DNA from 3 places in the Tissierella pigra genome. Region 1 is predicted to be linked to each of the others. Evidence: riboswitches for the same ligand, from Rfam matches in the RefSeq annotation. Region 1 holds a riboswitch; each other region holds the start of a gene.
The links. Region 1 has a riboswitch for cobalamin ahead of KQI41_RS17860 (ABC transporter substrate-binding protein). Riboswitches for the same ligand answer to the same signal wherever they lie in the genome.

Region 1 (5,050 bases):
AAATGGTCACAGTTACTAAGGAGTTTGCAGAAAAAAATCCTGAAACAGTTCAAAAATTTGTAAATGCTGTTATAAAAGCTATGGCATGGCAATCAGAGCATACTGATGAAGAACTTGCGAAATTAGTTTCTCCTATGTTTGAAGGTAAAGATTTAGTTGAAATTGTTGGCATATTGAGAGGGTCACTTTCTAACGATGGTTTCTTTTCCGAAGAAGGCTATAATGCAATCGAAGGTTTTTGCTTAGAACAAGGAATTATTGAAAACCCTATTGGATATGAAAATGTAATTGATATGTCTTATGTGAATAATGCAATAAAATCATTAGAGAAATAAAATTCTTTCAAAATATATTATAACAGTTAATCTAATTTCTAAGAAAAACATATTGGAAGTTAGATTAACTTTAATTTATTGTTTATAGATGATTTAATCAAATTAAGGAGATAAACATGTCATATATTGTTTTTGAAAATATAGAAAAATATTATGGTGAAAATCATGTACTTAAAAATACCAATCTTTCAATTCATAAGGGAGAATTTGTTACATTACTTGGCTCTTCAGGCTGTGGAAAAAGTACACTTCTTCGATGTCTTGCTGGATTAGAAGGGGTAACCAGTGGAAAGATATTTCTAGATGGAGAAGATATTACTTTTTGGAATCCTAAGAGCCGAAATATTGGGATGATATTCCAACAATATAGCCTTTTTCCTAATATGAATGTATATAATAATATTTCATTTGGACTTAGGATGAAGAAGGTTAAAAAAGACACTATTAATGGTCTTGTGAAAGATACTTTAAAAATAGTAGATCTCCAAGGTTATGAAAAGCGATATCCTTACCAGCTTTCAGGTGGCGAACAGCAGAGAGTGGCATTGGCAAGATGTATTGTTACTAAGCCCAAGGTATTACTACTAGATGAGCCCTTGAGTGCAGTAGATGCGAAGCTTCGAAAATCTTTACAAGCTAGGATAAAGGAAATACATAGAGAACTTAATATGACTTCTATATTTGTCACCCACGATCAAGATGAAGCAATGACTATGTCAGATACAATTCATATAATGAGAGATGGTATTATAGAACAATCAGGAACCCCTTTTGAAGTCTATAGTAATCCAAAAAGTATTTTTGCGGCAAGTTTTGTTGGAAATTACAATATATTGGAAAAAGATCAATTCTCAAAACTAATAAATCAAGAGTATTCAACTTATTCAAAAATTGTAATTAGGCCAGAGACTATTGAAATATCTCATGTTAAACTAGAATCTTGCAAAGATTCATATTCTGTTTCGGGTAAAATTATTGGTATACTCCCTCAAGGTAATATTATAAGATATACAGTTGATATCAATTCTGTTTCTTTAAAAGTGGATGTGCTCTTTAATGATTTGGAACTTTATGCTTTGGGACAAGAAGTATATTTAAAATTTAAGAAAAATCATTGTATTAATCTATAACTATGGAATAGTTAAGGAGGATGGAAATTGAAAAGGAATAAAAAGATAATATTAATTTGTCATTGTATCATTAATTCCAATTCTAAGGTTGAAGGTCTTAGTCAGTATGGGGGAATTTTTAAGGAATTTGTAAATCTTATTGCAGAGAAAGATATTGGTATTATTCAACTTCCTTGTCCAGAAATGATTGTATATGGAATAAAAAGATGGGGCCATGTAAAGGAGCAATTTGATACCTTATTTTATAGAGAACAATGTAGAGAAATGCTTAGACCAATAGTTCAACAGACTAAAAGTTATATTGATGCAGGATATGAGATTCTAGGAGTTGTGGGTATAGATGGAAGTCCAAGTTGTGGAGTTAATTATACTTGTTCTGGAGAATTCAGAGGAGAGATTTCGAATAATGATGAATTAGAAAGCATCCTTGAAACTTTAAAGGAAGTTAAAGGTTCTGGTATATTTATGGAAGAGTTAACAAATTATCTGAAAGAATCTGGAATAAAGATACCCTTTATAGCAATTAATGAAAATGATGTATATAGTTCTTTGGATAAAATAGCAGAATTTATAAACTAGAAAACAGTAATTCTCCTATTTATCAGTTGTTAGCTCGAGAATAAAAAAGGCTGTTTCATAACTGATAAACCAGTTATGAAACAGCCTCATTTTATATTATACTTATTTTTATTTTAATATAGAATTAATGAACCATATATTTTTACTATAATCAGCAACGTAGTCTTCAAATATGGCTACAGTTTCAAAGTCTCCTTCTTCATCAGCTATATTTCTGATTTCAGTTGCTAATATTTTCATTTTTTCTAAATCTGTTTTAACTATTTCTAATGATTCTTTAATTGCAAAATCTTTAGCCTTGATTTCTTCAATATCTGAATTATCTAGGTATTCAGCCATAGTTGATAATGGCATTATATCTTTCATCTTTAATAATTCTGCAACTTCGTCTAGATTTTCAAATAATTTGTCATATAGACCTTCAGTAAATTCGTGAACTTGAACAAATTGGTTACCTACAACATTCCAATGGATATTGTGGAATTTAATATTCAATACAGCCAAATTTGATAAATATTTTTGTAATAAATTTACATGTTTCATATAACCCCTCCTAAAAATTTTTAATTAACTATTAATTAGTATCTTTCTTTAATCTAATTATATGATAAAATAAGATAAACAAAAAGGCACAAATTTGTTCGTAAGGATGTGAAATTATGAAAAGCAAAATTTCTAATGGATTTGAAATTGTACATGATTTAATTAAACTAAGATGGATACCAGAAATTCTAAAGTCTATCCATCTTGGGAATGGACGGTATAAGGATATTTTAAATAGTATCCCATATATGAGTCATACAGAATTAAATAGGAAATTAACTATATTACTAGACAGAAAGGTTATAGAGAAAATAACCGATGGAAGTGATAACTACTATTCCTTGCAGAGCTTTGGCAAAGATTTAGTTCATATTTTTTATCACTTAGAAGATTTGGAGGATAAGTATTTTGAGCAAAAATCTGGATAAACAGGTATAATGAGTTGATTTCCTTGTATTAAACATTCATCAGGTCTTAAGTATTAATAAAAAGATAACAAACATATTTGCTGAAGCTTGTGTGGAATTTATTTATGTAGTATAATGTTGATTAAAATTGAATATAGGATAAATAGGTTTATAGAATTATTATTCTATTGTAATAGGGAAGTAGGGTGTAAATCCCTCACGGTCCCGCCGCTGTAAAAGAATAGTCTTTTCTAAATGCCACTGGGAAACTGGGAAGGCAGAAAAGATGATTAAGCTTGAGTCAGAATACCTTCCTATTTTATTAGCAGAATAACTCTACGGTAGATGGAGAAAGCTAGTTTTTAAGTAAATTGCTTTATTTGGCTATCCTTCTGATGATTATTTTCAGAAGGTTTTTTGATAGCAATTATTTTTGGATTTAAAACAACAAAAATGGTCTATATATAGGCTTACAAAACTCCAGCAATCGTAGAATTCTATGAATGTTGGAGTTTTTTATGTACCGTAAAAAGAAAGGGTGAAAAAGATGAAAAAGTATAAAAACATATTGTGGTTAATGATTTTGGCTGTAATAACCACTAGTATTTCAGGTTGTACCAAAACCACAGGAGTAGGTGGTTTAACCAATGTTCAGAATACAGAAAAGGTAGATGATACTCAGCTATCAATAACTGTAGAAGGAGACAAGTATCCCTTAACTGTAAAGGACTTTTTAAAAAAGGAAACTATTTTAAAAGAGAAACCAGAGAAGATAGCTGTATTGTCTGGTACTCCTTTAAACATTTGGTACGATTTAGGAGGCAAGTCTGTATGTACATCTGACGTATCAGACAATGTGAAACTTATACCAGAGTATAGAGAGGAAATACGAAATCTTCCAACTATAGGGCCTGTATATTCTATAGATATGGAGTCTGTAATACCTCATAAGCCAGATTTAATTATAGCTCAAGTTGGAACCCAATCAACTCAAGCAAAGAAGTTAAGAGAAATGGGTTTTAATGTAATCACTACTCATATAAGAGGATATGATGATGTGGTGTCTACATATAAGGCATTTGGAAAAATACTTGAGAAGGAAGAACTAGCTGAAACTAAAATAAAGGAACTGGAAAAACAGAAAAAAGAAATTGTATCAAAATTACCAGATGAATCTAAATCTGTAGTTATATTATATATAACTTCTAAAACACTTGCTGTAAAACTAGATAATAGTATAGCAGGAGATGTTGCTAAGATATTGAGACTTAAAAATATTGCATCTGATTTACCACCAGATACTATAGGATCAGAAACTACGCCATTGGATATAGAGTATATAGTGGAGAAAAATCCAGATTATGTTTTGGTTACCAGTATGATTTCCAGTAATGAAGAAGCTATAAAATCCATAGAGGAAGAATTTAACACAAATCCAGTATGGAGTGGGGTAAAAGCTGTACAGGAAGGTCGTGTTATTCATCTTCCACAGGAATACTTTTTGTATAATGCAGGGCCTTATTATAATGAAGCCATAGAATATATGGCTAAAAATATTTATCCAGAAATTTATGAAGAGGTGAATAAGTAGGATGAAAAGCGATATTTCCCTTAAAGACAATAAAGGTTTTAAAATAACCATTATTGCTATTTTAATAATACTGTTTTTTGTGGGTTTTATACTGGGAAATACTAAAGGCACTCTTGAAGTTGGGGCAAAACGTATATTTGAAGTTATTATGACAGATGACGGAAGTGCGGAAAGAATGGTAATTTGGAATATTAGATTGCCAAGAATGATATTAGCTGCTTTAGTAGGTGCAAACCTTGCTTTATCAGGTGCTATTTTACAAGGGGTTATGAAGAATCCTTTAGCAGATCCAAGTATTATTGGTATAAGTAGTGGTGCAGGGCTTTTTGGTATAGCAGTATTAGTTATCTTTCCTCAGCATGTTGGTTTAGTACCTATTGCCGCCTTTATAGGGGCTATGTTAGCAGCTTTTATAATATATATTTTATCTTGGAAGGGTGGAATACAAACTACAAGAATAATATT
Region 2 (5,050 bases), 950 kb from region 1:
AGTTGTTAATGTTTGTAAAAAATAAGTTTAAAGATTCTTTAATATATGGACTGTCCATCTCCTTTGTTAAAAAGATACAATATTACCTATCTTATAGCAAGATTTGGAACTACTTAAAAAGACCTGATTATTTAGATACTATTTGGCGAAATAGTTTTATCTATAGAGTTCTAGACAAATGCTTAAATGGACCAATTATCTTCTTTAGGAAATTTTATTTAAAATATGAAGAAGCTTTTTCCTATAGTTATATATTTAAGTTTATTAAATTTTTAATAAGTAGGTTTGAAATAGTCATAGGACTAACTTTAATCTTTACTTTTATAATACCAGACCATAGATGGTACAATATTTATGGAGTTTTATTTACTTTAATTCTTCTTATATTATTTATTATAAAGATTATAATTGAACCTGCTAAATCCATAGATATTTTTCATTTAGATTTTAGCTTAGTGCTGTTTTTTGCTACAATAACTTTAGCAACTGTAACATCTTTATTTCCTAGGGAAAGTATAAATTACTTTATTTATTATTTAATCTCATTTATTACAGTGATTATAATTATTAGTTCTATTGATTCAACAGATGAATTAAATAGGCTTATTGAATTACTTCTTATGGGAACTTTTCTTACAGTACTATATGGTATATGGCAATGGAAAGTAGTTGGTATAGAGGTTAATCCTTCTTTAACTGATTTGACAGTTAATCAAAGTATGTCTGGTAGAGTATTTTCAACTATGGGAAATCCTAATATATATGGAGAATTGTTGGTTCTTACTATGCCGTTTTTAGGGACTGTATTTTTTAACTCAAAATCTTGGTGGAAAAAAGCATTTATCCTATGTATATCTTTACCTATTGTTGTAATACTTTTGAAAACAGGCTCTAGATCTGCTTGGGTATCCTTTGCATTTGCAATGTTTATATTTGTATTCTTTAAAAATAAAAAGCTTCTGCCTTTTATGATTTTAATTGGAATACTATGTATCCCAATATTACCTCAATCTATTTATAGAAGAATACTAACAATATTTAACCCAAACGATTCATCTATAAAGTATAGAAAACAAATTTTAGAACCTGCTATACCTATGTTGAAAAATTATTGGCTTGGTGGTGTAGGTCTAGGAAATCAAGTATTTAATACTATATATAAAAGATATAAATCCTTTGCATTAAAGACTGTAGCTCATACTCATAATCTTTATTTACAACTTTGGTTAGAAGCTGGAATATTGGCTTTAGGATCATTTATATTATTAATATTTAGATTATTTAAGAAATCTATGGTGTTGATATTTAATAAAAAAGATGATTCCATTAATAATATATTAATAGCTTGTATATCTGGTATAGGTGGACTAATGGTTATGGGATTTGCTGATCATGTGTGGTTTTATAATAGAATTCTATTCTTGTTTTTTATAGTAGTTGGAATATGCCTTTGTGGATTGAAACTATTAAATAAACAAGAGGAAAAGAAATAGACTGATTTCCTATTATACTCATAAATCTTGACAACAATTCAACTTTTTAGTAGAATTGAGTCGACAATTAAATAAAAAAAATAGGTTCTAATTTTAGATTAAAAGGGAAGTTGGGTGAAAGTCCCACACGGTCCCGCCGCTGTAAAAGAGAAGTTTTTTCAAATATGCCACTAGGAAACTGGGAAGGCTGAAAAAATGTAGATCCTTGAGTCAGAATACCTGCCTATTTTTTATTACTATACTTTACGGAAGATGAAGGAGGTAGATTAGAATAGGAAAAATGTATTTTCTATAAGCAATCCTTTATTAATTTAAATAGGATTGTTTTTTTATTTTTAAAATTAGGAGGAATTATGAAAATAGCAATAGGTGTATGTGAAAAAATCAATGGTATTTGTACAACAATGGGATGTTTTAAAGCTTATAATAATAAGGAAAAGCATTTTGAAGAGTATAAAAATATAAGTACAGAATTAGTTTCTTTTTTTACCTGTGATATATGTTCTAAAAATACTAAAGAAAATATAGAAAATATCAGTAAAAAACTAAAAGAATTTGAAGTAGAAAGACTACATTTAGGTGTATGTGTAGTAAAATGCAAAGCAAATATATTAGAAGAAATAAAGGAAGTTTTTACAAAGAATAATATAGAAGTAATAGAAGGAACTCATTAATATATAGGGGGAAACAGAATGAAAAAGTTTTTAAGTATATTTTTAGCAACAGCAATAATGTTTAGTATTACAGGTTGTAATAAGAAATCTGAAGAAGTTAAAGATGAAAATGTAATTGTGGAAGATACCGTGGAAAGTACAGAAGTTAAAAATGAACACTATCCAGTAATCATAACCACATATAATTATGAAAAAGAACCTATAGAAATTACTTTTGAAAAAACACCAGAAAAAGTAGTAGCTGTATATCAAAACTCCATTGAAACATTGTTAGCATTAGGTCTTGAGGATAAAATAGTGGCGGCAGCAGGACTTGACCATGATGTAAAAGATGAATATAAAGAAGCCTTTAGTAAAGTAAAATATTACGATAATGTTCCTACAAAAGAAGAAGTTATAGGGCTTGAAGCAGATTTTATATTAAGCTGGTATTCTTTTTTTGGGGAAAAGAGACTTGGAGATGTTGGGTTTTGGCATGAAAGAAATATAAATACTTATATGGCACAAAATAGCGGAGTTTCTAAACCAGATTCTATTGAAAATGAATATAACGATATATTAAATATGGGAAAAATCTTTAATGTAGAGGATAAAGCAAAGGCTATAGTTGATAATATGAAGGCTGAAATCGAAAAAGCCAAAGAATTTGGAAAAGATAGGGAACCAGTAAAAACAGTTATTTTAGAAATAGGAAAAGAAAATACTTTTAGAATTTATGGAGAAGACAGTATTGGAGGAAATATTGCCACTTTAGTTGGAGCAGATTTAGTAGCAAAAGAAAATGGTAGAATTGGTGCAGAAGATTTAGTAAATCTTAATCCTGAAGTTATATTTACTGTTTATTATGGAGATGCCATAGATCGAGATACGGCTTTACAATCTATAATGGAAAATCCAGCATTATCAAGTATATCAGCTATACAACATAATAGAGTATATTCCATTATGTTAAGTGAAGTTTATGCAAGTGGTATAAGAACCTTAGATGGTATAATATCCATAAGCAAAGGATTATATCCAGAGCTTAACTAGGAGTCGACTATGAAAGAAAAACTTGTAAAAAGAAATAATAATCAAGGATTATTTAAGGGAACGCCTATTTATGTAGGCGTTACTCTTCTTTTAATAGTTACACTAATTTTTTCTATATTAACATCTGTAACTATGGGTTCTGTAGATATATCAGCTAAAGATATATATCAAATAATTTTCTATAAATTATTTGATATAGGAACTGAAGAAAGCTTACCAAGTAGTTCAGCTATTGATATTGTATGGTTTATTAGACTTCCTAGAATAATCCTTGCCACCTGTGTTGGAATGGGACTTTCCATATCAGGTCTAATCATGCAGGCAGTAGTAAAAAATCCATTGGCAGATCCGTATATATTGGGAGTATCTTCAGGAGCATATTTAGGGGCTACCATTGCCATTATGTTAGGAGTCGGGTCCTTTTTAGGCCCTAATTACGTGGGAATCTGTGCTTTTATAGGTGCCTTTATAATTTCAATTTTAGTAATGGTAATGTCAAATATAAACAGTAAAGCAAATTCTACAAAATTATTGTTATCAGGTATGGCACTTAGTTCCCTTTGTTCTGCCTTTTCAAGCTTTATAATATATTATACTGATGATAAAGAAAGGCTTAGAAGTATTACTGACTGGATAATGGGTAGTTTAGCAGGAGCAAATTGGGATACTATAAAATTTATATTTCCAATAATTTTAATTGCTGTAGTATTTTTCATAACACAATATAGAACTTTAAATTTAATGTTACTTGGAGATGAAGTTTCTATTACTTTAGGAAAAGATCTACATATATATCGTCAAATATATCTATTAGTAACTTCTTTAATAATAGGGCTTATAGTTTATTCATCTGGAATAATAGGATTTGTTGGATTAATAATTCCACATATAGTAAGGATATTATTTGGAACAGACCATAAGAAAATAATATTTATAAATGCTTTATCTGGATCAATATTTCTAATATGGGCAGATGTGCTTTCTAGAATCATTATTCCTGGAAGTGAACTTCCCATAGGAATTTTAATATCTATGATAGGAACTCCAATTTTCATATATTTAATGATTAGTAAATCCTATGGATTTGGAGGTGGCAGATAATGGAAATGTCATCTAAAAATTTAGTGGTATATTTAGGTGGAAAGAAAATTTTAAATGATTTGAGTCTACATATTAAAAATAAGGAATTCGTAGGGATAATAGGTCCAAATGGAAGTGGCAAAAGTACTTTACTTAAAGCTTTATATAGAACTTTAAGACCAAACTCAGGAACTATTTATATAGATGATAAAAATATAGATGATATTTCATTAAAAGAAACAGCTAAAAAAATAGCAGTAGTAGCACAACATAATGATTCAGATTTTGACTTTTCTGTAATAGATATGGTTCTAATAGGAAGAACTCCCCATAAAAAATTTATGGAAAGAGATAATCCAAATGACTATAAAATAGCTTTAGAATCCTTGGAAAAAGTTGGAATGACCAATTTCTCTGATAGAAGTTTTAATAGTCTATCAGGAGGAGAAAAACAAAGGGTAATTTTAGCAAGAGCATTAGCTCAAGAAACAAAATGTTTGATTTTAGATGAACCAACAAATCATTTAGATATAAAATACCAACTTCAATTTATGTCTATTGCTAAAAGTTTAGAAATTACAGTACTATCTGCAATTCATGATTTAAATATAGCTGCTCTATATTGTGACAAGATTTATGCTATGAAATCAGGTGAAATAATAGACTATGGCACTCCAAAAGAAGTATTAACAAAAAAACTAATTAAAGTTTTATATGAAGTGGATTCAGAAGTCAATATAAATAAGGATACGAATACTATAAATATAGTTT
Region 3 (5,050 bases), 2.5 Mb from region 1:
CCTGTAGTATTCCATATTGAACTTTCCAACGAAAAAATGGCAGATACAATTTGTGAAGCTACAGGTGCGAAAAAGCTATTGCTTCATGCTTGCCATAATATTGCTAAAAGCGATTTTGAAAAGGGCATAAGTTATTTGGACTTGATGACAGCTAATCTTGAGGCAATAAAGGAGGCTGTTAAATAATATGTCACTTCTTATTTGTAAGGATGCCTCCTTTGCTTATGAGGGGCATACTGTAATCAGTGATTTGAATTTTTCGGTTAATAGTGGAGATTATTTGTGTATTGTAGGAGAAAATGGATCAGGTAAAAGTACGCTCATTAAAGGCTTACTTCGTTTAAAGGTTCCTCAAAGGGGAAGTATTCTAATGGATGAAGGACTTAAATCCAATGAAATTGGTTATTTACCTCAACAAACCATTGTTCAAAAGGATTTTCCTGCCAGTGTCTATGAAGTTATTTTGTCTGGAAGATTAAGTAAGATGGGAATTCGTCCTTTCTATTCAAAATTGGATAAAACTATTGCTGAAGAAAATCTTGTCCTTCTAGGAATTGAACATCTTCGCAATAAATGCTATAGAGAATTGTCTGGAGGTCAGCAGCAGCGTGTGCTGTTGGCCCGGGCACTTTGTGCTACACAAAAGTTATTGATTTTAGATGAACCAGTAGCAGGACTTGATCCAATAGTGACTCAGGATTTATACAAGCAGATTTTTAAAATAAATCGTGAGATGGGAATTGCAATTATTATGGTTTCTCATGATGTTCACAGTGCTGTTAAATATGCTGACCTTATTTTACATTTAAAAGGACAGCAGATATTTTTCGGAAAAACATCTGACTATGTTAAATCCAGTGTTGGATATGGTTTTTTAGGAGGTGAGTAGCATGGTTAATATATTAATTCAAATGTTTTCATATCCATTTCTTGTTAGAGCAGTAATTGTAGGATTGTTGGTTTCCCTTTGTGCAGCATTGCTTGGTGTGAGTTTGGTGCTGAAACGCTATTCAATGATTGGCGATGGCTTATCCCATGTAGGCTTTGGAACTTTGGCTATTGCCACAGCCATGAATGTAGCGCCTTTGACAATTTCCATACCCGTATGTGTTATGGCTGCATTTCTGCTACTTCGGATTAGTGAAAATAGTAAAATTAAAGGTGATGCTGCTATTGCCATAATTTCCACAAGTTCACTTGCCATTGGTGTTGTAGCTATATCCATGACTACTGGTATGAACACCGATGTATGTAACTATTTATTTGGAAGCATTTTAAGTATGAGCCATGCAGATGTTAAATTAAGTGTGACACTGTCCATCTTAGTCTTAGGAATGTTTATACTTCTTTATAATAAAGTTTTTGCAGTAACCTTTGACGAAAATTTTGCTAAAGCTACAGGTATAAAAACTGACATTTACAATATGTTAATTGCATTTTTAACAGCAATAACAATTGTATTAGGTATGCGAATGATGGGTGCCCTACTTATTTCCAGTTTAATTATATTTCCTGCCCTAACATCGATGCGATTTTGTAAGCAATTTAAAACTGTGACAATTTGTTCAGCTATTATATCTATAATCTGCTTCTTTTTGGGAGTAGTAGGTTCTTATGTTTATGCTACACCTACTGGAGCCAGTGTAGTTATAGTTAATATTGGAGCCTTTGTATTATTTTGGTTTGGAAACTTAGTTAGAATGAAGGTAAATGGAGTTAAGTCTATAAATGGAATAGAGAAAAGAGGGATTAAGTAATGAAAAAATACCTTATAATGATATTTGTTTGCCTTATATTATTGACTGGATGTAAGGAGCAAATCCAAGAGGATAATTCTTCTGATGATATTTCAACTATTATACAAGAGACGGACTCACAAAATGATGGAATCCAGCATAGTACCATAGATATTCCCCCTTCTGATATGGATATAATCGAAATAAAGGAAAAAATGTTCATTGCCCAAACCAATGATATTTATATAAATTCTGAAGACTATTTAGGAAAAACTATTAAATATGAAGGTATATTTACTTCAATTTATTATGATGTAAATGATACAAACTATAATTTTGTTATTCGTTATGGACCAGGGTGTTGTGGATATGATGATAATGCAGGTTTTGAAGTAGTTTGGTCTGGTGAATATCCTGATGAAAATGATTGGGTAGAAGCTATAGGAGTATTAGAAGAATATGAGGAGGAAGGAGAAGTGTATTTACGTCTGAACTTATCATCCTTAACTGTTCTTGATACTCGAGGGGAAGAATATGTGTATCAATAGATAACTTAGGTTTATTTAATAAGCTAGTATTCTGAAACAATTAAATTGATAAAAAAGGTCATATTTTAGAATATAAAAATATCTTGTATTAAATATTGTTTTATGATAGCATTAAAGTGAAAATTAAATATAATACATTAGGTTCTATAAATGATTAATAGGGAAATAAGTGAAAGTCTTATACAGCCCCCGCTACTGTAAGTGATGATGAAATCAGTTTATACCACTGGAGAAATCTGGGAAGGTACTGAAAGTAAGATAAATCACAAGTCAGGAGACCTGCCTAGTAGTATTGAAGTGACCTTCGGAGGGAAGGAAAATCTTAACTTTATACTATTTACAATTAAGTCTAGTATAATTTCCATCCCTAATCTATTTTGGTTAGGGACTTTTTATTTCCTTTATGGTCACCTAATTTAGTTATAAAGGAGAGTATTCCTTTAAAAATAAATGAGAGGTGATTTTATGAAAAAAAGATTAATGATGTGGAGTGTATTGTTGCTTTTACTTGTAACTCCACAACTAGGTCATGCAATGCACATTATGGAGGGGTTTTTACCATTGAAATGGGCTATTGTATGGGCAGTGCTATCTTTACCATTTTTAATTGCAGGATTTAAGAAACTAAGTAAAGGTTTAAAGCCAGAGCAAAAAATGTTTTTAGGTTTAGTAGGTGGATTTGCTTTTGTTTTATCTGCACTTAAAATTCCGTCTGTTACAGGGTCTTGTTCTCATCCAACAGGAGTAGGCTTGGGAGCAATAATGTTTGGACCAACGACTATGACAGTAATAGGAACCATTGTACTATTGTTCCAATCTCTATTATTAGCTCATGGTGGAATTACAACATTGGGAGCCAATGTATTTTCCATGGCTGTAGTAGGGCCTTTAGTATCATTTTGGATTTATAAGTCTTTGAAAAATAAGAACAGGGGATTAGCAGTATTTTTAGCAGCAGCTTTAGGAGATTTAGCAACTTATATTATTACATCTATTCAACTTTCTATTGCATTTCCAGATGCAGCAGGAGGATTTTTTACATCTTTAACAAAATTCATATCAATATTTGCAGTTACTCAATTGCCATTGGCAATAGTTGAAGGAATTATAACTTTAATGGTATTTAATCTTATTGCAGAATATAAAAAAGAAGGAGTGATTGAACTTGAAGAGTCTATATAAAAAAAATATTATCCTTTTACTTTTAGCAGTTATAATAATAATCACTCCATTGATCATAAAAAGAGACTCAGAATTTGAAGGAGCAGATGGGCAAGCAGAGGGACTGATTCAAGAAATAAATCCAGAGTATGAACCATGGTTTGAGCCATTATGGGAACCACCAAGTGGGGAAATTGAAAGTTTATTGTTTTCATTACAGGTAGCAATAGGTGCTGGAATTATAGGCTATACATTTGGAGTACTAAAGGAAAGACGAAAAATTGTTGCTAATAGATAAATATGCTTATACAAACAAAATAAGATGTTACTCACCACAGGCAAAGATACTTCTTGCCTGTGGTACTATAATTATATCAAGAATAATCAACAATTATTATTTTGATTTATTGACTATTATACTTATGTCTGTATTAATAGTTGGAATAGCTAAAATTCCTTGTAAAGCCTATTTTAAAATGTTACTTATCCCATTATCATTTTTATTAGTCAGTATAGTAGCAATAGTAATTTCAGTTAATGATGTAAATTATATTTATTGTTTTAAGCTTATAAACAGTTATATAGGTATAACTTATGAATCCTTCAATACTGGAGCTAAATTATTTACCACAGTGTTATCATCTCTAACATCAGTATATTTTCTGATATTAACTACTCCAATAATAGACATTATTAAAGTTTTAAAAAAATTAAAAGTACCTAGTCTATTTATAGAATTGATGGTACTTATTTATAGAAGTATATTTATATTTATAGAAGAAGCAAATAATATTCATATGGCACAAACCATGAAGTTTGGATATGAAAATAAGAGAAATTCATTAAAATCTATATCATTACTTATTAGAAATCTTTTCCTTAGAATATTTATAAAACATAATGAAATGAATATATCCCTTGAATGTAAATTATATGATGGGGAATTTAAACTAGGTGATTAAATGTTAAAGATAAATAATTTATACTATAAATATGAAGATGGTACAAATGCATTAAACAATATAAACATAGATACATATAAGGGAAAAGTAATAGGAATTATTGGAGCTAATGGTTCAGGAAAATCCACCTTATTTTTAAATATTATGGGAATATTAAGACCAAGTAAAGGTGAGGTAATATATAATGATACATCCCTAAAATATGATAAAAAATATTTAAGGGAATATAGAAAGCAGGTTAATATTGTATTTCAAAATCCTGACCAACAGCTATTTTATTCTAATGTATTTGATGATATAGCTTTTTCTTTAAGAAACATTGATGTTGCTGAAGATATAATCAAGGAAAAAGTATTTAAAGCATTGGAAAAGGTTGGTGGACTTGATTTAGTAAATAAACCTGTACATTTTTTAAGTTATGGGCAAAAGAAAAGAATTGCCATTGCAGGAGTTTTAGTTATGGACTCTAAAGTATTGCTATTAGACGAACCTACCTCTGGACTTGATCCATATATGACTAAGCAGATGAAGGAAATAATAAATGAAATAAGTAAAGATAAAACAATTATAATCTCCAGCCACGATATGGATTTAATCTATGATATTTGCGATTATATTTATATACTCAGTAAGGGTAATATCA

Region 2: it holds a riboswitch for cobalamin, as region 1 does, so the genes downstream of both, KQI41_RS13490 (CGGC domain-containing protein) here and KQI41_RS17860 (ABC transporter substrate-binding protein) in region 1, are expected to answer to the same signal.
Region 3: it holds a riboswitch for cobalamin, as region 1 does, so the genes downstream of both, KQI41_RS05970 (energy-coupling factor ABC transporter permease) here and KQI41_RS17860 (ABC transporter substrate-binding protein) in region 1, are expected to answer to the same signal.

Annotation. Positions count from the first base shown of each region.
Region 1 covers NZ_JAHLPJ010000001.1:3,689,857-3,694,906, reverse strand. Annotated here, with positions in the region: gene KQI41_RS17885 (ABC transporter substrate-binding protein) at 1-335, shown strand, start outside; gene KQI41_RS17880 (ABC transporter ATP-binding protein) at 452-1,465, shown strand; gene KQI41_RS17875 (CD3072 family TudS-related putative desulfidase) at 1,493-2,044, shown strand; gene KQI41_RS17870 (Dps family protein) at 2,153-2,587, opposite strand; gene KQI41_RS17865 (winged helix-turn-helix transcriptional regulator) at 2,704-3,015, shown strand; cobalamin riboswitch at 3,143-3,326, shown strand; gene KQI41_RS17860 (ABC transporter substrate-binding protein) at 3,542-4,585, shown strand; gene KQI41_RS17855 (FecCD family ABC transporter permease) at 4,587-5,050, shown strand, end outside.
Region 2 covers NZ_JAHLPJ010000001.1:2,744,159-2,749,208, forward strand. Annotated here, with positions in the region: gene KQI41_RS13485 (O-antigen ligase family protein) at 1-1,493, shown strand, start outside; cobalamin riboswitch at 1,559-1,734, shown strand; gene KQI41_RS13490 (CGGC domain-containing protein) at 1,847-2,167, shown strand; gene KQI41_RS13495 (ABC transporter substrate-binding protein) at 2,186-3,199, shown strand; gene KQI41_RS13500 (FecCD family ABC transporter permease) at 3,209-4,300, shown strand; gene KQI41_RS13505 (ABC transporter ATP-binding protein) at 4,300-5,050, shown strand, end outside.
Region 3 covers NZ_JAHLPJ010000001.1:1,216,791-1,221,840, forward strand. Annotated here, with positions in the region: gene KQI41_RS05950 (metal ABC transporter substrate-binding protein) at 1-186, shown strand, start outside; gene KQI41_RS05955 (metal ABC transporter ATP-binding protein) at 188-889, shown strand; gene KQI41_RS05960 (metal ABC transporter permease) at 891-1,757, shown strand; gene KQI41_RS05965 (TIGR03943 family putative permease subunit) at 1,757-2,284, shown strand; cobalamin riboswitch at 2,407-2,586, shown strand; gene KQI41_RS05970 (energy-coupling factor ABC transporter permease) at 2,750-3,466, shown strand; gene KQI41_RS05975 (energy-coupling factor ABC transporter substrate-binding protein) at 3,450-3,743, shown strand; gene cbiQ (cobalt ECF transporter T component CbiQ) at 3,727-4,407, shown strand; gene KQI41_RS05985 (energy-coupling factor ABC transporter ATP-binding protein) at 4,408-5,050, shown strand, end outside.